3 regions of the Affinirhizobium capsici genome follow, and region 2 is predicted to be linked to each of the others. Evidence: predicted binding sites of a transcription regulator. Region 2 holds the regulator's gene; each other region holds the start of a gene.
The links. The regulator LexA, encoded in region 2, represses DNA repair genes until DNA is damaged. The targets are predictions, from matches to a motif close to TGTTCNNNNTGTGTTCNG.

Region 1: a site for LexA is predicted at 5,682-5,699, ahead of AC0JZ1_RS14515 (DNA recombination protein RmuC). Genes of this name have one in related genera too.
Region 3: a site for LexA is predicted at 3,474-3,491, ahead of AC0JZ1_RS10325 (ATP-dependent helicase). Genes of this name have one in related genera too.

Annotation. Positions count from the first base shown of each region.
Region 1 is NZ_CDRNXD010000004.1:2,319,260-2,326,997, forward strand. It holds gene dapD (2,3,4,5-tetrahydropyridine-2,6-dicarboxylate N-succinyltransferase) at 38-907, shown strand; gene dapE (succinyl-diaminopimelate desuccinylase) at 929-2,122, shown strand; gene AC0JZ1_RS14490 (hypothetical protein) at 2,109-2,720, shown strand; gene AC0JZ1_RS14495 (hypothetical protein) at 2,751-3,347, shown strand; gene truA (tRNA pseudouridine(38-40) synthase TruA) at 3,354-4,100, opposite strand; gene fmt (methionyl-tRNA formyltransferase) at 4,100-5,035, opposite strand; gene def (peptide deformylase) at 5,096-5,608, opposite strand; gene AC0JZ1_RS14515 (DNA recombination protein RmuC) at 5,733-6,923, shown strand; gene AC0JZ1_RS14520 (ribokinase) at 6,975-7,738, shown strand, end outside.
Region 2 is NZ_CDRNXD010000002.1:486,914-494,651, reverse strand. It holds gene AC0JZ1_RS02170 (VOC family protein) at 1-820, opposite strand, end outside; gene lexA (transcriptional repressor LexA) at 961-1,683, shown strand; gene AC0JZ1_RS02160 (ComEC/Rec2 family competence protein) at 1,664-4,069, opposite strand; gene gltA (citrate synthase) at 4,476-5,765, shown strand; gene AC0JZ1_RS02150 (LysR family transcriptional regulator) at 5,838-6,773, opposite strand; gene AC0JZ1_RS02145 (alpha/beta hydrolase fold domain-containing protein) at 6,813-7,682, shown strand.
Region 3 is NZ_CDRNXD010000004.1:1,430,730-1,438,467, forward strand. It holds gene AC0JZ1_RS10315 (efflux RND transporter permease subunit) at 1-2,121, opposite strand, end outside; gene AC0JZ1_RS10320 (efflux RND transporter periplasmic adaptor subunit) at 2,118-3,305, opposite strand; gene AC0JZ1_RS10325 (ATP-dependent helicase) at 3,534-6,011, shown strand; gene AC0JZ1_RS10330 (amidohydrolase) at 6,027-7,172, shown strand; gene AC0JZ1_RS10335 (DUF2778 domain-containing protein) at 7,232-7,738, opposite strand, start outside.

The DNA.
Region 1 (7,738 bases), on a different contig from region 2:
ACTCAATCACGATCTGCCTGATAGACTAGGAACTCCCATGACCAGCACTGTGAGCCAGGATTACTCCTCACTCGAAGCCATCATCGAAAAAGCCTTCGATGAGCGTGACAGCGTCAGCACCAGCACCAAGGGCGAGATCCGCGATGGCGTGGATGAAGCGCTGAACCTGCTCGACAGCGGCAAGTTGCGCGTGGCAACACGCGGCGCCGATGGCAACTGGACTGTCCATCAGTGGCTGAAAAAGGCCGTGCTTCTCTCCTTCCGCCTCAACGACATGGAGGTCGTGAAGGGTGGTCCGGGCAATTCCACCTGGTGGGACAAGGTGCCTTCCAAATTCGAAGGCTGGGGCGAAAGCGAATTCCGCAGCGCCGGTTTCCGCGCCGTGCCCAACGCAGTTGTTCGCCGCTCTGCCTATATCGCGCCAAGCGTTGTCTTGATGCCTTCCTTCGTCAACCTCGGCGCTTATGTCGGTGAAGGCACCATGGTGGATACCTGGGCAACCGTTGGCTCCTGCGCCCAGATCGGCAAGCATGTTCACCTCTCCGGCGGCGTTGGCATTGGTGGCGTTCTGGAGCCGATGCAGGCAGGCCCTACCATCATCGAAGACAATTGCTTCATCGGTGCCCGCTCCGAAGTGGTGGAAGGCTGCATCATTCGCGAAGGCTCCGTTCTTGGCATGGGCGTCTATATCGGCAAGTCAACCAAGATCGTCGACCGCGCCACCGGCGAAGTCTCCTACGGCGAAGTTCCGCCCTACTCGGTCGTCGTGGCGGGCTCCATGCCCTCCGGCAATGCCACCATGGGCAATGGCCAGCCCGCGCCGCACCTCTACTGCGCGGTGATCGTAAAGCGCGTCGATGAAAAGACCCGCTCCAAAACCGGCATCAACGAATTGTTGCGCGATTAATACCTCAAAAAGAGCATAGCCATGGCCGCCACCGATCCCGTCCGCAACCTCGAGACCCTGATCCGCTGCCCTTCGGTAACCCCGAAGGAAGGCGGCGCGCTGACGGAACTGGCGGCCATGCTGGAGCCACTGGGCTTTTCGATCCACCGCATGGTGGCAAGTGAAGCAGGCACACCGGACATTGAAAACCTCTATGCGCGGCTTGGCACATCCGGCCCGCACCTGATGTTTGCCGGACACACCGATGTGGTACCGGTGGGCGATGAGGCCGCATGGACGCACCCGCCGTTTGCAGCGGACATTGCCGATGGCATGATGTTCGGGCGCGGCGCTGTGGACATGAAGGGCGGCATTGCCTGCTTCGTCGCAGCGGTTGCCCGCCACATAGAGCAGCACGGCGCACCGAAGGGCTCCATCTCCTTCCTTATCACTGGAGACGAGGAAGGCCCGGCAATAAACGGGACGGTGAAACTGCTGCAATGGGCAGCCGAACGCGGCGAGCGCTGGGATGCCTGCATTGTGGGCGAGCCGACGAACCCGGATCGCCTGGGTGACATGATCAAGATTGGCCGTCGCGGCTCGATCTCCGGCACCGTCACCGTTCACGGTGTTCAAGGCCATGTGGCCTATCCGCATCTGGCCGACAACCCGCTTCGCACCGTGGCTGTCATGGCGCAAGGCTTGATGTATCCGCCGCTTGACCACGGAACGGAGCAGTTTCCGCCGACCAATCTGGAAGTCACCTCCATCGACACCGGCAATCCGGCAACGAACGTCATTGCTGCGAAGGCTACCTTCAGCTTCAATGTTCGCTTCAACGATACCTGGAGCGCGGAAAGCCTGCAGGCGGAACTTTTAAAGCGGTTGGAACAGGCAGCGGCGAACGAGACCTTGCGGCCCGGTCGCCAGCCTATGCGCTATGAGATTGTCTGGTCCGAGCGGCCAAGCCATGTTTTTCTGACCCGCGATGATGCGCTTATTTCCTCGCTATCGGCTGCGATTGAGGCAAAGACGGGCCAGACGCCAGTACTTTCAACAACCGGCGGCACTTCGGATGCCCGCTTCATCAAGGATTACTGCCCGGTGGTGGAGTTTGGCCTTGTGGGCCAGACCATGCACATGGTGGATGAGCGGGTGGCGGTGAAGGATCTAGAAGACCTTACAGGTATCTATTCCCTGTTCATCGAGCGTTGGTTCGGGAATGCCACCTCTTGAGAAAATTCGCCCGCAGTGGTTGGCGCTTTGGCAACTTGCCAAAGGCGATGCCAGAGGCCTATCGGCTTTCGATATAACCGATCGTGGCGTCATACTCTCGTTCTGGGCTTTCGTTTATTACTTGCCAGCATTTCTCATTCACGCCGTCCTTGCGCGCGTCAATTACCTGGCAATTTCCCCGGATCTCGGTCGGTCAAATATTACCTTCCTGTTTCAATCGCTTTTCATGCAGATCGGCGGCTGGCTCAGCCTGCTCCTCAGCATCTGCGTCTTTGGCTTTGCACTCGGGCTTCGACCTTTGTTGCGATTGATCATTGTCATGGTCAATTGGGGAAGTATTCCACTACTTTACATCGTGTATGGTCTTGTCTACCCGCTGCTTTTGCTCACGAGTGGCCAAACCGTGATTTCCTGGCTGTTGCAGATTTCGCTGCTTCTTGCAGTCACTGTAAGTCTGCTGCTTCTCATATGGCGTATCCTGGCGACGGTCGCTGGAGGCCACGGAGCTAAGCGAGCAGGCTATATCTTTCTCGTTGGCATCTCGTCACTTTGGGTGGCCCACGCCCTTGAATCTTCGATGCGATTGACTATTCCCTAATGCTACAACTTTCCTCCCGGAGCATGTCGCTTGCCGTCCATCACTGAAGTCAGACTTTACCTGATCGGCCTTTGGCTGCTGGTCAAAGGAGACCGCACCGGCCTTGCCTATGTGGATTTTTCCGACCGCGGGATGATGCGTTCATTCTGGTCTATTGTCTGGTGCCTGCCAGCCATCGGCTTTTCCTGGATCTGGTGGAGACTGGCGGTGCTGGAAACGCTGCCGCCTGATTACAAGCTGGGCGGCATCTTCTTTTTGCGCATGGGCATGTTGGAGGCCACGAATTGGCTTTTGCCGCTGGTGCTGGCGGGGCTCCTGGTGCTGATCATGGGGCTCGGCAAACATTTTCCGGCTGTGGTATTTACCGCCAATTGGATGTCGCTACCGTTTTCTTATCTATACGGCGTGCTCAGCCTGCTGCTGGTGGTCGCACCCGGCCTCACGGGCATTATTGCACTCGTCTGGCTTGCTGCCATCGTGGCGCTCATCGTCAGCCTTTCGCGGGTGTTCCGCATGGTCATCGGGCCGCACGGCTTGACGATCACGGCCCTCACAATGGTGCTGATCGTGCCGTCACTGCTCATATCCGACGCGTTGGAGAAGTTCCTCGACGTTTACCCCGGCTGATGCAGCCTAGGGATAATCGACCTGCATGAAATACAAACCGTCCGGTGGAGCAACCGGGCCGCAGGCTGCGCGATCGCGCGCTTCCAAAGCTGCTCGAACATCGTCCGGGGACATCTTTCCTTCACCAGCAAGCTTAAGCGTGCCTGCGAACGAGCGGATTTGGTTATGCAGGAAGCTTTGCGCCGAAGCGCGGATTTCGATCAATTCACCAGTGCGCGTGACATCCAGCCGGTCGAGCGTTCTGACGGGGCTTTTTGCCTGACAATGAACCGAGCGGAAGGTTGTAAAATCATGATGGCCGACAAGCATTTGCGCCGCCGCATGCATGGCCTCGTGATCGAGATCCTTAGACACCCACCATGCACGTTTGGCCTCGACCGCCAAAGGTGAGCGACGGCTGATGACACGGTAGAGATAATGACGGCGAAGCGCTGAAAATCGCGCATCGAAATCATCCGATACGCGCTCGACCTCCAGCACGGAGACCTTCTCCTCTCTCATCATCAAATGCGCATTGACGGCATTGCGGAGTTTGTGCGGAGCCCACTCGCGCGAAAGATCGGCATGGACGACTTGTCCAAGCGCATGAACACCGGAATCCGTGCGCCCTGCGCCGCGTATCGTCACCGTCTCCTGCGTTAGCGAGAGAATGGCACCTTCCAGTGCGGCCTGCACGGAATGGCCATTCTCCTGTTTTTGCCAACCAACATAGGGCGTGCCATCATATTCCACGGTCATTTTGAAGCGTGGCATCAGCCGACCCTCGCGCCTTTGGCAAAGGTCGTTCCACGAAGAAACTCAGAAGCGTCCAGTGCCTTGCCACCTGCTTTTTGAAGCCGCAATAGGCGGATAGAACCTGTGCCGCAAGCGATGGTCAGTTGAGCATCAAGTACGGTTCCGGATTCTCCCTCGCCGTCCGCCACTTGGCTCGCCAACACCTTGATGCGCTCCGGCTTGCCGTTCAGTTCAGCTTCGAACCAGGCACCAGGAAAGGGGGAAAGACCGCGAATGTGATTGTGCACTTCGGCAGCGCTACGGCTGAAATCGATGCGTGTTTCACCCTTGTCGATTTTGGAGGCGTAGAGAACGCCTTCCTCTGCCTGTGGAACCAATGGAAGATTACCCTCTTCCAGCTTTGCCATAGCCTCAACCATGGCGCTCGCACCAACAGCCATCAGAGCGTCATGCAGTTCCCCGGCGGTCATATCCGGTTCGATGCTAACCTCGCGCGTGATGGCAACGGGCCCTGTATCCAGCCCCTTTTCCATTTTCATCACCATCATGCCGGTTTTGGCATCTCCAGCCATGATGGCACGTTGAATGGGGGCGGCCCCTCGCCAGCGCGGCAGAAGCGAGGCATGGCCATTATAAGCGCCAAGCCCCGTGCCTTCCAGAACATCGACCGGCAGCAACAGCCCATAGGCCACAACAACAGCAACATCCGCACCGAATTCGCGAAAGCGCTGGCGATCTTCTGCTTGCTTGAAATTGAGAGGCGTGAGAACCGGAATGCCCAGCGCTTCAGCGGCCTGATGCACGGGAGATTTCTGCAGGTCCAGCCCGCGGCGACCGCCGGGCCTTGGCGGTTGGGTATAGACCGCTACAATGTCATGGCCCGCTTCGGCCAGCGCTTTTAGCGTGGCAACGGAAAAATCCGGCGTTCCCATGAAAATTACTCGAAGCGCCATGGCGCGAACTCCTTCATGCGCAGGCACGAATGCGCAGCACGCGATGCGCGCTCATTTCAATCAGATCTTGCTGCGCGCTGCCTTGGTGAACCTCTTGATGACCATCTCACGTTTCAAGCGCGAAATGTAATCGATGAAGAGGACGCCATTCAAATGATCGATTTCATGCTGGAGGCAGGTCGCAAGCAGCCCGTCTGCTTCCAGGAGATGTTCCTTGCCGTCGCGGCCAATATGCTTGACGGTGACGCCGGCCGGGCGTTCAACCTCAGCATAATATTCAGGAATGGACAGGCAGCCTTCCTCATAAACCGAGCGTGCATCAGTGGAGGCAACAATCTCCGGATTGATGATGACGAGCGGGTTTTTCTCATCCCCTTCCTTCGATACATCCACCACGAGAATACGGCGTGCAACGCCGATCTGGATGCCAGCCAGGCCGATGCCGGGTGCATCGTACATGGTTTCCAGCATGTCATCGGCGAGCTTCAAAACATCGGAATCCACCTGCTCGATGGGCTGCGATACCTGACGCAGAAGGGGGTCCGGGAGAATGATGAGAGGCTTGATGGTCATGCGCATCCCCATAACTGATCTTTTTGCGATAGGGAACATCCGGTAAAGCGCCAAACCGGCAGAAATCGTCGTTTGTTCTTGTTTTGATCTTCCCAAGGCCTGCGAGTTTCTCTAGTCTGCGGGCATGCAAAACCAGAGCGCTTCATTTTTCGACCGGCTTATAGGCCTGCTTGCGGGCGACGGCTTTATTCTTCTCAGCCTCGGTCTGGCCGTGGGGCTCGTTTTTGCCTGGCTGTTTTTGCGCCGAGGCCAAAGCGGAAGCGACGAGATGGACCAGCGCTTTGCGGAACTGATGCGAGCCCAGGTGGAAATGCAGGGCCGCGTTTCTGCCATGACCGAGGCGCTTGCGGCGCGGCAGTCGGAACTCAATCGCGGCGTCAACCAAAGACTGGATGGCATGGCGCATCGCCTTGGCAGCAGCATTGCCGAACAGACCAAGAGCACCCACGACAATCTTCGGGTGTTGCAGGAACGGCTCGCGGTAATCGATGCGGCCCAGAACAACATCCAGTCACTTGCCAAGGATGTGGTGGGTCTTCAGGCCATTTTGTCCAACAAGCAGACGCGCGGCGCTTTCGGGCAGGGACGAATGGAAACCATCATCGCCGATGCGCTGCCCAAAGGCAGCTACCGCTTTCAGGCCACTCTCTCCAATGGCATGCGCCCGGATTGCCTGATCAATATGCCAAATGATGCACCGCCATTGGTGGTGGATGCAAAGTTTCCCTTGGAAGCCTGGCACTCTTTCCGAGATGCACCACAAGCGGATTTGAAGCGCATTGCCGGGCAACAATTCCGCCGCGACCTGGAAAAGCACATTGGTGATATTGCCGATAAATATCTCCTATCAGGGGAAACGCAGGATACTGCATTTCTGTTTGTGCCATCCGAATCGATCTTTGCCGAAATCCACGAACACTTCGAAGGCTGCATCGCCAAGGCGCAGCGCTCCCGCATAGTCATCGTGTCTCCATCGCTGCTGATGCTGTCCATACAGGTCATTCAAGCCGTGCTAAAGGACCAGCGTATGCGGGAACAGGCTCACCTGATCCAAGGGGAGCTTGCGTTTCTCATGGAAGATCTCGGGCGCCTGGATGAGCGCACACGCAAGCTGCAATCGCATTTTGCCGCAGCACAGAAGGATGTGGAGCAGATCCTCACCTCCTCCGACAAACTGCAAAAGCGTGGCGGGCGCATCTCGGCACTTGATCTGGAAAGCGAGCGGCAGGCGGAACTGCCCCTCCCCCCACAGGAAAATCGTGGCGTGGAGAGCCGCACCGGCATGCTCAAGTTAAGGGTGGTTGACGAGGATTGATCGGATGGGCAGTGTCCGCGCACGATATTCTCATAAACAGGCTGAATTTTCATGATTACCGTTTTCGGCTCCATCAACATGGATCTCATTGCCACCACCGCACGCCTGCCGAAGCCCGGCGAAACCGTCGCCGGACAGGATTTTTCAACGGCAGCAGGCGGCAAGGGCGCAAATCAGGCGCTGGCGGCGCAACGTGCGGGTGCACAGGTTCGCATGGTGGGAGCGGTTGGACGCGATGGTTTTGCTGAACCGGCTCTTGCACTTTTGAAGCAAGCAGGCGTTTTCCTTGAAGCGGTTAAGCCGGTTGATCAGCCTACCGGAACGGCGCTTATTCTGGTTGGTGGCGATGGCGAGAACATGATTGCGGTGGTGCCGGGTGCCAATGGCACGGTTTCCGCCCCTGATGCCGAACAGGCCGTAACCTCGATGAATGCGGGCGATCTGCTGATGCTGCAAATGGAAGTGCCAGCTGAAGCTGTTGAGAACGCGATGACCTCGGCCCGGACGAAGGGCGTCACCACGATTTTCAACACTGCTCCGCTGACGGACGATGCGATCCGCCTGTCGCGCCTTGCAAGCATCCTCGTCTCGAACGAAACCGAATTTGAACTGCTGATCGGTCGCCACGGTCTTTCCACTGAGGAACGTATCGAGGCCATGCGCGCACTCGCTGCCGAAACAGGTCAGTCGCTCGTCGTGACACTTGGTGCAGACGGTGTTGTTGCCCTGCATGAGGGTGAATTGCTGCGAGCCTCAGGCTTGAAGATCACACCGGTCGACACGGTAGGTGCGGGCGATACCTTCTGTGGCTATTT
Region 2 (7,738 bases):
GCTGCGAATGGACAATCAGCCTGTCGGCCTTCCTTTCGAAAGACACATTGGTTGCTGTGAGAATGCCTTTGATAGACGTCAGACTCTTCACCGCAATGACAAACCCCAAGGCCGTCAGGTCGCGAAAAGATCGATCTTGGTTTGAGATGGAGTAATCTGAAGTCTCGCGCACAATGCGAATTAAGCTGTTCCCCAACCTAAACGTGATATCGGTTTCCTGTGCTTCAGGTTCCTTCTGCAAGACGGTTTCAATCCGACCTGACGCCTCCGCAGAGTCAGAAGCTGTAAGCACAACCTCGGCCACGCCCAGCGCGCCGTTTGGATGCTCAAGAAGCGCGCCGCCAGGCAACGTTGAATTGATTCGTTGACAGGTGAAGGCAAACAGATCGGCAGAACGCAGGTCGGCAAAGGCCAATTTAAAGGTTGCGGTCACAGCGTTGCCGTCGGCAGATTTTGCCTCGCGCGAAAATGTTAGCATCGAGCCTGCGGATAACTGCTGCCGCTCAAAATAGGCATGATCTGCCACTGCATCATCGGATGCCAGGACAAATGCAGACAAGCCTACCTTCTTGCCAAGTCTACCTTGCTCCAGGTGCCGTTGTGTGAACACATTCCCCTCATTCGCAGCCGCCCTGGCAAGACCCTCGTCCCTCATTGCAAGAGGTTCTAGATACGTGCCGTTCGGAAAGAACACGCACGCATTTGATGTGCCGAACGGATGATGACCTTCAGCCGCGACATTAAAGCCTAAACGCCCAAGGAAACGACTTGCCGCCGTAAGTGACGGAACAGGTAGAACTAGATGGTCGAGGTTACGCATCATTCTTTTCCATGCTTTGCTGGTCCGTCGACTTTGGAGTCTTGAGTCACTCCATACAAGTGCACGAAGTTGCCCTTGCAGAACACAACTGGAACATATAGGGTCCGTTCTGGATTTGTTTCCCGATGGGGTTGCCGGATATGCTTACACGCAAACAGCAAGAACTGCTTCTTTTTATTCACGCTCGCATGAAGGAATCTGGTGTTCCGCCCTCTTTCGATGAGATGAAGGATGCGCTTGAGCTTGCCTCCAAGTCGGGGATACATCGCCTGATTACCGCTTTGGAAGAACGTGGATTTATCCGCCGGTTACCGAATCGTGCACGCGCATTGGAAGTGATCAAACTTCCGGAACCTTTCGGCGCAGGTGCGGCCCCCAAAAGAGGCTTTTCTCCTAGCGTTATTGAAGGGTCTCTAGGTAAAGCGCCACCCGCTCCAGCAACCCCTCAACCAGTTAAGGCTGCTGCGGATGAGAGCAATTCAGCTTCTATACCTGTAATGGGTCGAATCGCGGCGGGTGTTCCCATTTCGGCGATCCAGAATAACACCCACGCCATCAGCGTCCCGATGGAAATGCTTGGACCGGGAGAACATTACGCCTTGGAGGTGAGAGGGGACTCAATGATCGAAGCCGGCATTTTAGACGGCGATACGGTTATTATCCGCAATGGCAGCACGGCCAGCCCTGGCGATATTGTCGTTGCCCTCGTGGATGACGAAGAGGCGACGTTGAAGCGTTTCCGACGCAAGGGTGCATCGATTGCACTCGAAGCAGCGAATCCCGCTTATGAGACACGAATTTTCCCTCCAGAACGGGTGAAGGTTCAGGGGCGTCTGGTTGGTCTCATCCGCCGCTACCACTAAGCCACGTTTGAACCAAATTTGCGTCGTCGGTTGCGGCATATGTCTGTGAACGCCAGTCATAGGAGCGGTGAAGTTCCCATGCTCTTGCCGTTGATGTGAATGCCGGGGAATAGGTCCAGCTCTTAGGATTGGCCTGCCCATTGAACAGGATCTCGATGGTTCCTGTTCTTCGCAAAATGGCTGTGGTCACTAGGAGGACGCCTGATCGACATTTGGTGAATGGCGCTCGGGCGGCGATGACCAAATTGACACGATCGCAGGCATAGCCCAAGAAGCGGGTATCTTGAACCAAAGCAATCTTTGCTCCTTCCATTGTCTGCGTTAGGCACAGCAATTTGGGAAGGCAAACGAATTGGTCATTCGGTATCGCCTTTAGACCACTTCGAACGGCACTGTCGACCGCTTTGATCTGCTCCTCAGTTAAGCGCAGTCGCGTAGTTTTACCGAGTGGCACTGATGGAGCTGTGTCTTCCGTCTTGTCGTGTTCAGCCCTCTCCATGGCGTTGTCCACTTCCAAATCGATGGGACGTCGAGCCGAGGGCAATATCTCGCCCAACTTCAAGCTGTTGCGCCATCTATCGAACAGAAATCCCGATGATTTTGATTCATTTGTGAAGGAACTGGATTTGCGGTGGATCAACAGCGTCTCTCCATCTTCCGCAATAACCATGTCTGGATCATTGCGACCGATACCTGAGAGCATGATAAGCATCCCGCTAGCGAGGAGGAACACACCGGCAAAACGCAGTGGCGATCTCAGGCAAATAACGAGGACCAACCCAAGGGACGTCATTGCCAGAAAATAAGGCGGCGCCCTGCCCGTGCTTATGCCACCTTCCCAAGAAGCAACAAACGTTGCCACCTTGATGACGATCTCAAGTCCCCAACCCATTACAACAAAGAAAGGCGCTTCAAGCCCAAAGGGCATGGCCAACATGCCCAGCAATCCAGCTGGCATAACAACGGCCGAAATGAATGGCATTGTCGCGAGGTTGGCAACTAGGCCATAGCCGCTCAGCTGGTTAAAATGGGCAATCGAAAAAATGGCTGTCGAGAGACTTCCAATCAGGGAGGTCATGATTGTGCCCCCTATGATGGCCGCAATGGAAGAGACTGCGATAGCAACGGGGCCATTGGCGCTCAGCCCATCCTGCGCCTGCCTGCGTTTTGACCAGATGTTGTATCCGGCAACCAGAGCTGCGGTTGCGCCGAACGACATCTGGAAACTCGCACCCATAATGCTGGACGGGTGGAGCAGAAGTATGAGCGTCGCTGCCAAGGCTATATTGTGGAGGCTGATTGATGGGCGATCGAACAGAACAGCTGTCAACATAACCACCATCATGATGTACGCGCGTTCTGCAGATACACCGAAGCCGGATATGAGATAGTAGGCGGTAACCATAACGATAGCGCCAGAAGCCGCCAGCTTTTTCACCGAAACCCGTTGAGAAGCGCCGGGTATCAGAACCAGCAGGGAACGGGCACCCACAAAAAATATGCCCGCTGCAAGAGCCATGTTCAGGCCTGAAATCGCTACAATGTGGGCAAGTCCAGCCTCACGCAAAGCCTCAAGAACGGGGGCTGAAATAGCTCGCCGCTCATCGGTAATGATGGCTGCGGCGAAGGCGCCTTTATCTCCGGGCACAAGGCTACGGATGCGATCCCCCACATGACTGCGGAAATCATAGAGCAGGTTAAGCCAGCCAACCTGAGCCGGAGCGTCGACAGACTCGCCAAGCTTTTCTGGTACGCCATAAAAGAAGCCGCTGGCGCCAATGCCTTCAAAATAGGAGGAAAAGGCAAAATCACTCAGTCCTCCCAAAGCAGGGCCGGATGGTGGAGATAACCTTGCTCTTCCTTTAAGAATGTCTCCCATGCGAAACGGTTTAGCCGCGCCACGAACCGTAAGTGTTAAGCGCGTTGGTGCGCGTCCTAGCTTCGGTCGGCTAGTTGCGCGCACTGCCAGAACGTAACGCCAGCGGTTCTCTCCAACCGCTTCACGTCTTTCCACTACGCCTTCCACCGTCGTAGTGACGGCACTGTCTAGGATAACCGTTGCAAGGCGACATTCTTCCCAGGCTGCGCTCACCATTCCCAAGATACCAATCCCGATAAGGAACGCGAAGGCTGAGACCCAAGTTTGGATGCGTTGGCGAAAATAAAGGCCTGCCGCCAGAAACGGCAAGGCGCTGAGGAGAAGGCTGTAGCTTGGCCGGTTATCGACAGAGAACCAGATGATGGCACCCATTCCGAGCGCGACTGGAATCAAAAGGAAGAGGAGACCGTTCTCAGCCTCCTGCTGCATCCAGCGAGAAGACCGACTGGCGCATTTTACCTCTGCAAGCTGATCAACTTTCTGAGATTCGGGCTCCTGAAACGACATGAAAGGCGAGCCCGATCCACGTCGCGCTGCTGGCAGCCAATCAGTTGCGCTGGGCGGGCCTGTTTCAGCATTCTGCCAAAAGGATTCATGTGCCGGTGGTGCCAATCGGAACTTGCCCCCGCCCGCCGATCAAGGTCTTGGAAGGAGGATTTGCACAGCAAGGGTGCATTGGTCAACGCATTGACAAAGCTGGTTCCTACACTTTCGTATATTGGATCGATTTAATCCAACACAATCTGCGCGGGCCGTCTTTACTGTATCCTCATCCCGCAGATACATCTCGCTTTCGCGGCGCACAAAACATGGTCTGGAACGCTTGGCACGGCGCGTTAGATCATATAGCTAATTTCAACGCTTCTGTTTTTTCTGGCGCGTCCTGCGCCATTCCGCCTATCGGAGGATCAGTATGACGGACACGAACGCACACCTTGGATTGGGAGAGAGCAAAGTCGATCTTCCTGTGCGAAAGGGCACTATCGGGCCGGATGTTATCGACATTGGCGCGCTCTACAAGAACACCGGAGCCTTCACATACGACCCCGGCTTCACCTCCACGGCCTCCTGCGAGTCAAAGATCACTTTCATCGATGGTGACGAAGGTGTTCTGCTGCACCGCGGCTACCCGATCGAGCAGCTTGCAGAACATGGCGATTTTCTGGAAACTTGCTATCTGCTTCTCTACGGTGAACTGCCAACAGCTGCCCAGAAGAAGGATTTCGATTATCGCGTAACGCACCACACGATGGTGCATGAGCAGATGAGCCGGTTCTTCACAGGTTTCCGCCGCGATGCACATCCGATGGCGGTCATGGTTGGTACGGTTGGCGCTCTGTCGGCCTTTTACCATGACTCTACAGATATTACCGATCCGCATCAGCGCATGGTTGCCTCGCTTCGCATGATCGCGAAAATGCCAACGATTGCTGCGATGGCCTATAAGTATCATATCGGCCAGCCATTCGTTTACCCGCAGAACGATTTGGATTATGCATCCAACTTCTTGCGCATGTGCTTTGCTGTACCTTGCGAAGAGTACAAGGTGAACCCGGTTCTGGCTCGTGCCATGGACCGTATCTTCATCCTGCACGCAGACCATGAGCAAAATGCGTCTACCTCCACGGTCCGCCTGGCTGGCTCTTCCGGTGCCAACCCCTTTGCCTGTATCGCTGCGGGCATTGCCTGCCTCTGGGGTCCAGCACATGGTGGTGCGAACGAAGCAGCACTCAACATGCTTCAGGAAATCGGTACGCCGGATCGCATTCCTGAGTTCATCGCCCGCGCGAAGGACAAGAACGATCCGTTCCGTTTGATGGGCTTTGGCCACCGCGTCTACAAAAACTATGACCCACGCGCCAAGATCATGCAGAAGACAACGCATGAAGTTCTGGCGGAACTCGGCCACACCGACGATCCGTTGTTGCAGGTCGCGATGGAGCTGGAAAAGATAGCTTTGACGGATCCCTACTTCATCGAGAAGAAGCTCTATCCGAACATCGACTTCTACTCCGGCATTACGCTCAAAGCCATGGGTTTCCCGACGACGATGTTCACCGTGCTCTTCGCGTTGGCTCGGACCGTGGGCTGGATTGCCCAGTGGGCGGAAATGATCGAAGATCCGCAGCAGCGTATCGGCCGTCCTCGCCAGCTTTATACAGGCGCTCCGCAACGCGATTACGTTCCGTTGTCCAAGCGTTAAACAAATCGAGCACGACTTTTTCAGACGACGATGGACCCTCGGCTTTGCCGGGGGTTTATCTTGGGATAGTTTCTATGCCTTCTCTAATTTCCGCAGGGCAGGCTCTTCCTCCCTCAAACTCTGAACAAGTTTGGCCAACCAGTCTACGAATACGCGAACCTTGTTGCTAAGGTGGCGGGTCTGAGGGTAGACGATGTAAAGCGGAAGCACCTCGCACTCCCAGTCTGCAAAAATCTCCACCAGCTCTCCACGTGATAAGGACTCGGCTGCCATAAAATTTGCGGTTTGGCCGATTCCTACGCCTGAAACGATTGCGTTCACATAGGAGCGTGCATCATTGACGGACACGATGTATCGAGCTCCGGCTTCTATCACCTCTCCATTTTTGGAGAATTCCATCGGGAGAACACGGCCTGATGTTGCGTTTAGATAACCAACGGAAAAATGAGAACGGTCCAGTTCGCTTGGATGCGTAGGCATCCCAAATTTCTCGATGTAGCTTGGCGATGCGTAGGCGCGCATTTTCACCTCACCTACTTTTCGCGCGACTAAAGATTGGTCCGTGGGCGTTCCGCCTCGTAGCGCGCAATCGACGTTCTCGGCTATATAGTCCACCAGCCGGTCACCCACCCCGATATCCAGCTGGATTTGCGGATAACGCTTATAGAAATCGCAGAGGTTTGGGATAACCAGGAGATCCGCAAAAGCCCCTGCCATTTCCACGCGCAATCGGCCGGATGGCTGCGTTTGGGAATTGGAAAGAGATCCATCCAGTTCATCGATTTCCGAAAGAATTTGCACGGCGCGCTCATAGTAAAGCGCGCCATCAGTCGTCACCATGACGCGCCTTGTTGTGCGATTTAACAAAGTAGTTCTGAGGTGAGATTCCAGCGATTGCACCAGGTTTGTCACGGTAGTTTTAGGCATCCCTAATGCGCCTGCTGCACGGGTGAAATTTCCCGTTTCCACCACACGTACGAAAACACGCATTGCAGAAAGCTGATCCATGGTGGAAAACTCCATATTATCCGTGAAAACGGAACAGTGATGCCACTTTTGGCACGCTTGTGCAAATTTGAGGGAACAATAATATGGATCTCACAATATTGGCAACCAGATTTGGCTGAGCTGGCGATGACACAATGGTCTAACATAAGGTTTGAGGGAGCGGCTGAACTCGTACCCTTGCGCCTCTATGAGGGCCTGCGGAGTGGTCGCACGCCGCCAATCGTTCTTTATCTCCGCGGTCGATCTTTTCTGAATCGGGATCGCAGTGAAGCTGAGAGACCCATTGGTAAAGCTCTTGCAGAAACGGGCGCCGTAGTCATCGAAGCGGACTATGCCCAAGCCTCGCAGAGCATTTTTCCAAAAGCAATGGAATGCGCCTTTGAAGCATTGGCATGCATCTCAAGCAGGCGAAATGCTGTCGCAAGTTCAAAATCCGCGCTGTTCGTTGCAGGTGATGAGGCGGGCGGAAATATTGCGGCTGGGGTAGCCTTGAAAGCTCGAGATCTTCTTCCAGGCAAGCTTAGCGGCCAGATGCTATTTTCGCCAATGGTCGATCCGCAAATGACATCGGTATCCTTTCGCGGCGCAGACGATATTGGAATGCGGGAGAGTTGGTCGGACGGATGGAGCCATTATCTGGGCTCGATTATGCAACATCCCTATGCATCGCCTTGCATATGTTCGCGATTGGCGAATGTTGCCCCTGCCCTGATAGTCACATCACTAGATGACCCTTTGCATGATGAAGTGGCAAATTATTCCAACCGTCTGAAAGTCAACGGTGTGGAGGTTCGTGATTATGTTCTTCCGGCAGGGCTCGGTTGGACAAACCTTTATAGCAGTGGAACTGGAGCTTGGCTTCAACCACTGTGCGCAGAACTAAAAGCATTCACTGAAGCTGCACGGTAGTCATAACACATGGCACCTAGCGCTCGTCGGTCGAAGGAGACCTCGATGAAGTACTG
Region 3 (7,738 bases), on a different contig from region 2:
CTCATTATCAAGGCGCGGGGTCTGGAAGCTCGGGCTCTTTTCCATGGCCTGAACGAGCTTGATAGCGGCATCGGTAAGCTTTGTATGCTCGTTGCCAACGAGCGCAAATTGAAGACCGTTGCCCGCGCCGCGAATACGCAGACTGTTGGATTGGATAGCAAAGCCGCGAACCGCGGGCACCTTGGCGGCTGCGGCATTGATATCGGCAACTATTTCGTTTTGCGTTCGGGTCCTCTCGTCCCAGGGCGCGAGTGTCATGACCATGAAGCCGTTATTGGTGGAATTGCCCATGCCGGAAATAGAGAAGATGTTGCGGATCTCACCCGAATCCACCAGCGGCTGAAGGTTCTCCTCCACCCGGCGAAGCTGGTCTTGCGTGTATTCGAGGCTTACTCCTTGGGATGTATTGAGCCGCATGGAAACGAGCGAACGATCCTCCATCGGCGTCAGCTCACTTTTCACAAGGCCAAAGGCGACATAGGCCGCAGCGCCGAAAAACAGCGCAATTGCAATGACGATAACCGGCGCATTCAATGAAAAGCGCAGCATCCGCTCATAAGTGCTGGCGAACAGGTTACCGAAGTTCTGCAACATGCCTTTGGGCTCGGTCATTGGCTTGGTCAGCATCCGAGAAGCCAGCATGGGACAGAGCGTAAGGGCAGTGATGGAGGAAAGTGCAACGGCAAACGCCAGCACAAAGCCGAATTCGCGGAAGAGGCCGCCCAATTGTCCCGGCAGGAATGAGAGTGGGATGAACACCGCCGCAAGCGTGGCTGTCGTTGCCAGCACGGCAAAGAAGACCTCTTGTGTGCCAAGGATGGCAGCAGCACGCGGACCCATGCCTTCCGTTCGGCGGCGCACGATGTTTTCCAACACCACGATGGCATCATCCACCACGAGGCCCGTGGCCAGAACGATAGCAAGAAGGGTAAGAATATTGATGGAAAAGCCGACGAGATAAATTGCCGTCAACGTGCCGATCAGCGCCACCGGCATGGTGAGTGCTGGAATAAGGGTTGCTCGCCAGTCCCGCAGGAAGAGGTAGAGAACAATCACCACAATGAGCGCCGAAAGCCCAAGCGCCAGCTCCACCTCATGCAGAGCACCGCGAATGAAGACGGCATCATCGGAGGTAATGACAATGCGGGTGCCTTCCGGCAATGCCTTCTGCAATTCTCCAACCGCTGCCGCAACACCGGTTGAGATGTTCAAGGTGTTGGATTGCGCCTGACGGATGACACCAAGACCAACGCCCTGCACGCCATTAGACCGAAGCGTGGTGGTGCCATCATCGGCACCGAGATTGACATTAGCCACATCGCGAAGACGGATATTATCCTTGATCAGGACATTCTCGAAATCCTGCGGTGTTTCCAGATTGGCCGTTGCACGCACCACAATATCCTGTGTGCGGCTGGTGAGCGAACCGGCTGGCACATCAAGTGCTGCACTGGCCAAAGCATTCGACACATCGGCGACCGTCAGCCCGCGGCTGGCAAGAGCTGCCTGATTAAGATCGACACGGAAGATCTTTTCCTGATCGCCGTACATTTCAACGTCTGCAACGCCATCCACAGCGGCAATACGATCAATGATCTCATTGTCCACCAGGAGCGTCAGGTCTTCCATCGAAAGATTGGAGGACGTGACGGCCAGGCGCATGATGGGCTGCGAATCGGAGTCCGCCTTGACGATGCGCGGCTCGTCTGCATTGTCCGGCAGCTGATTGGCTACGCGGCCAATGGCATCGCGTACATCATTGGCAGCGACGGCAAGATCAGCAGTATCGCTAAATTCCATGGTGACGCGGCTGGCGCCAAATTGCGATTCCGACGAAAGCGCCTTGAGACCGCTGACACGCGCTACGGCACCTTCGATAACCTGTGTGAGCTCCTGATCGACTGTCTGCGGCGAGGCGCCTTCATAATCCGTGCGAACGGTTATGACCGGCTGGTCCACATCCGGCAATTCGCGCACTTCAACGCCAACAAAAGCTGCCAGACCCGCAACCACGATCAACGTGTTGATGACGGCTGCCAGAATGGGGCGGCGCACGAAGAGAGCGGTGAAGGTGGATTTCGCGCTATGCGCTCCGGCCTCGTGATTATCAGTCTCGCTCATCGGGTTTCAGCCTCCGCCACGCGCTCCGGCTCGCCTTGAATGCGCACAGCCTGACCTTCCCGCACACGTTGCAGGCCTTCCGTCACGATCTTGTCTCCAGCCTGAAGCTCTGCCTGAACGAGAACGGCATCCGGGTTTCGCTGGATCACGCTAACGCGCACCTTCTCAGACTTGCCCTCCCGAATTCGCCAGACATAAGCGCCTTCCGCATCCCACTGCACGGAGAGTGGATCGACTGCCGGATAATGATCGCCCCCGAAACGCATGGCGACCTGAAACGACATCCCCGCGCGCAAAAGATCAGTCGGGTTATCGATCCGGGCGCGAATGCGGAAAGTGCGGCTTGCCGCATCCACGCGGTTGTCGATGGAATCCACCTTACCCTTGAATACCTGTCCAGGGCGACTCATGGAGGTTGCCTCCACCTCAGCGCCTGGCTCCACCAGCGTGACGAACCGCTCCGGGGCATAGAAATCGACGAGAATTTCCGAACGATCATCGAGCGTTACAACACTCGTCTGGGTGGTGACGTTATCGCCCACGTTCACCGCCACAATGCCAGTAATGCCATCAATGGGGGCGAGGATGTTGCGACGCTTGAGGTTCAACTCCGCAGTGCTCACGGCAAGCTTGGCGGATTCCTCCGCAATCTGCGCGTCCAGCACATCAAGACGCGCTACGCTTTGCAGGTTCTTGTAGGAACTCGATTTCTCCTGGGCGCTACGAAGCGAAACCTGTGCCTTATCCCGCTCGATCAACTGCTCATCGTTATCGAGCCGCGCCAGCACATCCCCCTTCTTCACCTTCTGCCCGGATTTGACGAGGATCTCATCCACCGTGCCAGTGGCCTGCGGCATGACCACCACCGACTGGATCGCTTCCCCGCTGCCGATGGCACTCAGCCGATCATTGACTGTGCCGCTCTCCACCGGCCTCACCGCAACAAGCGTCGCCCGTGGGCCGCCCTGCCCGCCACTGCGTCGCGCTTGGCCTTGCTGGCCCGATGGAGTGGAAGCCTGCGCTTTCGCTTCATCGCGAACCTTCGGCTGGATCAGAGCAACTGCTCCTTCCGGCGCACCCATGCTGACCAGTGTGCGTGCTGCATCGGGACTGATGAAAATCCATAGGCATAGACCTAAGAACAGCACGACAGAACTGAGGAGCAATTGCTTCCAGATGCGCATTCAGACACTCCGGTTGAGGGATATCGCAAGTTTGCAAGTATCCTTATTTACGCCTTGTCAGACAACGCCGGATTACGAACCTTGCGAAATTGTAACGTGAATCCTAATCACGGCCGCGTGATGGCAATCACATCACCCTCTCCTTTCGATAACACTTCCTCTTGGAACTGGAATAAAACCAGAACATAGCCTATGGCCTTCTTTATTCGGAATCATTAGATTGGCCTGATGACAAACAGTTTCGATGACATTCCGTTCTTCGATGAAGAACCGGAGAATGCACCGCGCCGCAAAAATGCAGCTGCCCCTGCTGCTGCAGCGCCAGCAGGTGGCCTTGGCATTGCCGCACGCGCCATGGCCGCGCGTGATCAAAACCGTGCGCCGGATTATCTATCGGGTCTCAACCCTGAACAGCGCGAAGCCGTGGAATCCGCTGATGGACCGGTTCTCGTTCTGGCTGGTGCTGGCACCGGCAAGACCCGCGTTCTGACGACCCGCATCGCGCATATTCTAGCGACCGGCCGCGCCTTTCCTAGCCAGATCCTTGCTGTGACATTCACCAACAAAGCCGCGCGCGAGATGAAAGAGCGCATTGGCGTGCTGGTGGGTGGCGCTGTGGAAGGCATGCCGTGGCTAGGCACGTTTCACTCCATCGGCGTCAAGATACTGCGGCGCCATGCGGAGCTTGTCGGTCTTCGCAGCGATTTCACCATTCTCGATACGGATGACGTGATCCGCCTGATCAAGCAATTGATCCAGGCGGAGGGCATGGATGACAAGCGCTGGCCTGCCCGCCAGTTTGCCGGAATGATCGATGGCTGGAAAAACAAGGGCCTTACCCCGAAGGATATTCCGGAGGGGGATGCTCGCGCCTTCGGCAACGGTAAGGGCCGCGAGCTTTATGCCGCGTACCAGGCGAGGCTGAAAACGCTGAACGCCTGCGATTTCGGCGATCTATTGCTACACCCCATCGATCTGTTCCGCCGCAACCCGGACTTGCTCAAGGATTATCACCAGAAATTCCGCTACATTCTGGTGGACGAGTACCAGGACACCAACACGGCCCAGTATATGTGGCTGCGGCTTCTGGCCCAGAGGCCGAAGGATGTGCCGCAAAATGTGTGCTGTGTGGGTGATGACGACCAGTCCATCTATGGCTGGCGCGGCGCGGAAGTGGATAACATCCTGCGCTTCGAAAAGGATTTTCCGGGCGCTAAGGTCATCCGCCTTGAGCGCAACTATCGCTCCACAGAACACATTCTGGGTGCAGCGGGGCATCTAATTGCCCACAACGAAGGGCGGCTTGGAAAGACGCTTTTCACGGAACGCACCGATCCCGATGACGAAAAGGTGATCGTGCACGCTGCCTGGGATTCGGAAGAAGAAGCCCGCGCCGTGGGCGAAGAGATCGAGCAGCTTCAACGCAAGCAGCACAAGCTGAACGATATGGCGATCCTTGTGCGCGCCTCGTTCCAGATGCGCGAGTTTGAAGATCGGTTTGTAACGCTCGGCTTGAACTACAGGGTTATCGGCGGGCCCCGCTTCTACGAGCGCCTCGAAATTCGCGATGCCATGGCTTATTTCCGCCTCACCTGCCAGCCGGCGGATGACCTGGCGTTTGAGCGAATCGTCAACACGCCAAAGCGCGGTTTGGGCGATACTACCGTCCGCACACTGCATGATTATGCCCGCGCCCGCGATATTCCCATGCTGGCAGCTGCCGCTGACATTATCGAGACGGACGAATTGAAACCAAAGGCGCGCAAGGCGCTGTTCGATGTAATCCAGAGCTTCAAGCGCTGGAGCGAATTGTTGGAAACCACACCGCATGTGGAACTGGCCGAACAAATTCTGGAGGAATCCGGCTACACGGATATGTGGAAGAACGACAAGTCCGCAGAAGCCCCGGGCCGGCTTGAAAACCTGAAGGAACTCGTTCGTTCCATGGAAACCTTCGAGAGCATGCGCGGCTTCCTGGAGCATGTCTCGCTCGTCATGGATGCCGAGCAGAACGAGAATATGGATGCCGTCTCCATCATGACGCTACATTCCGCCAAGGGCCTTGAGTTCGAGACCGTATTCCTGCCCGGCTGGGAAGAAGGCCTATTTCCGCACCAGCGTGCGCTGGACGAAGGCGGCCGATCCGGCCTGGAAGAGGAGCGCCGCCTCGCTTATGTCGGCATTACCCGCGCCAAGCGTCGCTGCCATATCTGGTTCGTCTCCAACCGGCGTATTCATGGCCTGTGGCAATCCACCATGCCATCGCGGTTTCTGGATGAATTGCCGCCCATGCATGTGGATGTTGCGGAAAGCGATTCAGCCTATGGCGGCTATGGACGCGGCGGTTACGGCCAATCCCGTTTCGACAAGGCAGATCCCTTCGCCAACTCCTATTCCACCCCCGGCTGGAAGCGGGCGCAAGCGAACAAAAGCGACGCAACGCGCGACAATTGGGGGAGCCGCTCCGGGCACGCGGTCGAGCGCATCGGCTATGGCGAGAGCGGGCCGAAAGGCCGCACGATCGATGGGGAATTGGTGGCGAAATCAGTGGCGGCAACGCCCTCCCGCTTCTCAGTGGGTGACCGCGTCTTCCACATCAAGTTCGGCAATGGCAACATAGCTGCCATCGAGGGCAACAAACTCACCATCAACTTTGATAAAGCTGGAGAGAAGCGCGTTCTGGATGGTTTCGTTGAAAAGGTTTGAGAAGAGCCGCGGTCAATGACAGCGTCCGACACCGATCTCGCAGAACTCATACTGTGGCGGCGCAAGCTGCACCGGATGCCAGAAGTTTCCGGAGATGAAAAGGAAACCGCAGCCGAAGTGGTTCGCTTCCTTTCCACTTGCATACCGGATGACATCATCACGGAACTGGGTGGACATGGTGTTGCTGCAATTTTTCGAGCCCATGAACCGGGACCGACTGTCATGTTTCGGGCGGAACTGGATGCGCTTCCCATTCAGGAGATCTCAAAGATCCCGCATCGATCCGAGCGATCGGGCAAAGGCCATATGTGCGGCCATGATGGACATATGGCGATGCTGGCAGCCATGGCGCGACACTTCAAACGGGAGCGTCCACAAACAGGGCGCGTAGTCCTCCTTTTCCAACCAGCCGAGGAAACGGGAGCTGGCGCCGCTGCGGTTCTGGCTGATCCCAAATTCGCACCGATTACGCCGGACTTCGCCTTTTCGCTTCACAATCTACCTGGTCTTCCACTCGGGCATAGCTGGATTAAAGCCGGGCCTGCTGCTTGCGCGTCATGCGGTCTCAAAATCAGCTTTTCCGGCAAGACAGCCCATGCGTCGCAGCCAGATAAGGGTATTTCCCCCGCACCGGCGATAGCTGATCTGATCCCTGCCCTCAGCAGTCTCAGCAGCGGCAGCATCGAAACCGAAGATCTTGTTCTGCTCACCATCACTCACGCCAAGATTGGCGAAGCGAGCTTCGGTATTGCACCAGGTGACGGCGAATTATGGGTGACGTTGCGGACAGTGACCGATGGCGGAATGGCGCAGCTGAAGAATCGCGTGGAGACCATGGCCTTGGAGGCGGCCACGCGCCACGGACTTACGACCAGCTTCAGTTACGAGGATGAGTTCTACTACAGCGCAAATGATGAGGAGGCTGTTCAGATCATCCGTCGCGCGATGGATGATGAAGACCTGCCCCATGAGGATGGCTTAATCTTCCGCGCTTCGGAAGACTTTGGACGATTTGGGGCTGTGTCGAAATCCGCCATGTTCTTCCTAGGCTCCGGCGGAAACCAGCCTGCCCTGCATAACCCGGATTACGATTTCCCCGACGCGCTTATCCCCGTAGGCTCCCGCATCTTTCTGCGGATCGCTAAAAATCTTCTTGGCTGAAACAACAACGCCCCGGATTATCCATCCGGGGCGTTCTTGTTCGATGCGAGCTGGGCAAGTTAGCCATCGCCCTTGAAATAGTCAGCCAATGTGCGGCGTGCGCCGGTGCTTTCATTGCCGGAAGCGGAAACAGTCGTGGCTGCGGAACCGCCGCCTTTTATGTTCAGCTTGCGAAGTGCAGTGGCCGGGATAGTGCCGTTATGACGGTCCACAATGATCATGTGGGTCACTTCTCCACGCTGGAACGCCTTCAAAAATTTGTCGTAACTTGCAAACGCCACGCAACCATGCGAGTCGCCGCGCGTTCTCAAGAGGTAGCTGTGAGCGAGAAGCCCTGTGCGCCCGAGCGGGTTAACGCCGTCTGTCGGCGTCAGGCGGATAGCAGCGACACCGTGGAACAGCTTTTCGCGCATGGAGAGGCGATAGGTTCCGGGAGGTGTTGGGCCGCGCATTTTTACGTGCGTGAATTTGGGATTATCCCGCATCTCGCCGATGCCGGAATGCGCTTCCAGTTTTTCACCGTTCGGCATGTGAACAACACCGTTGGTGATGTCGTAAACCGCGAC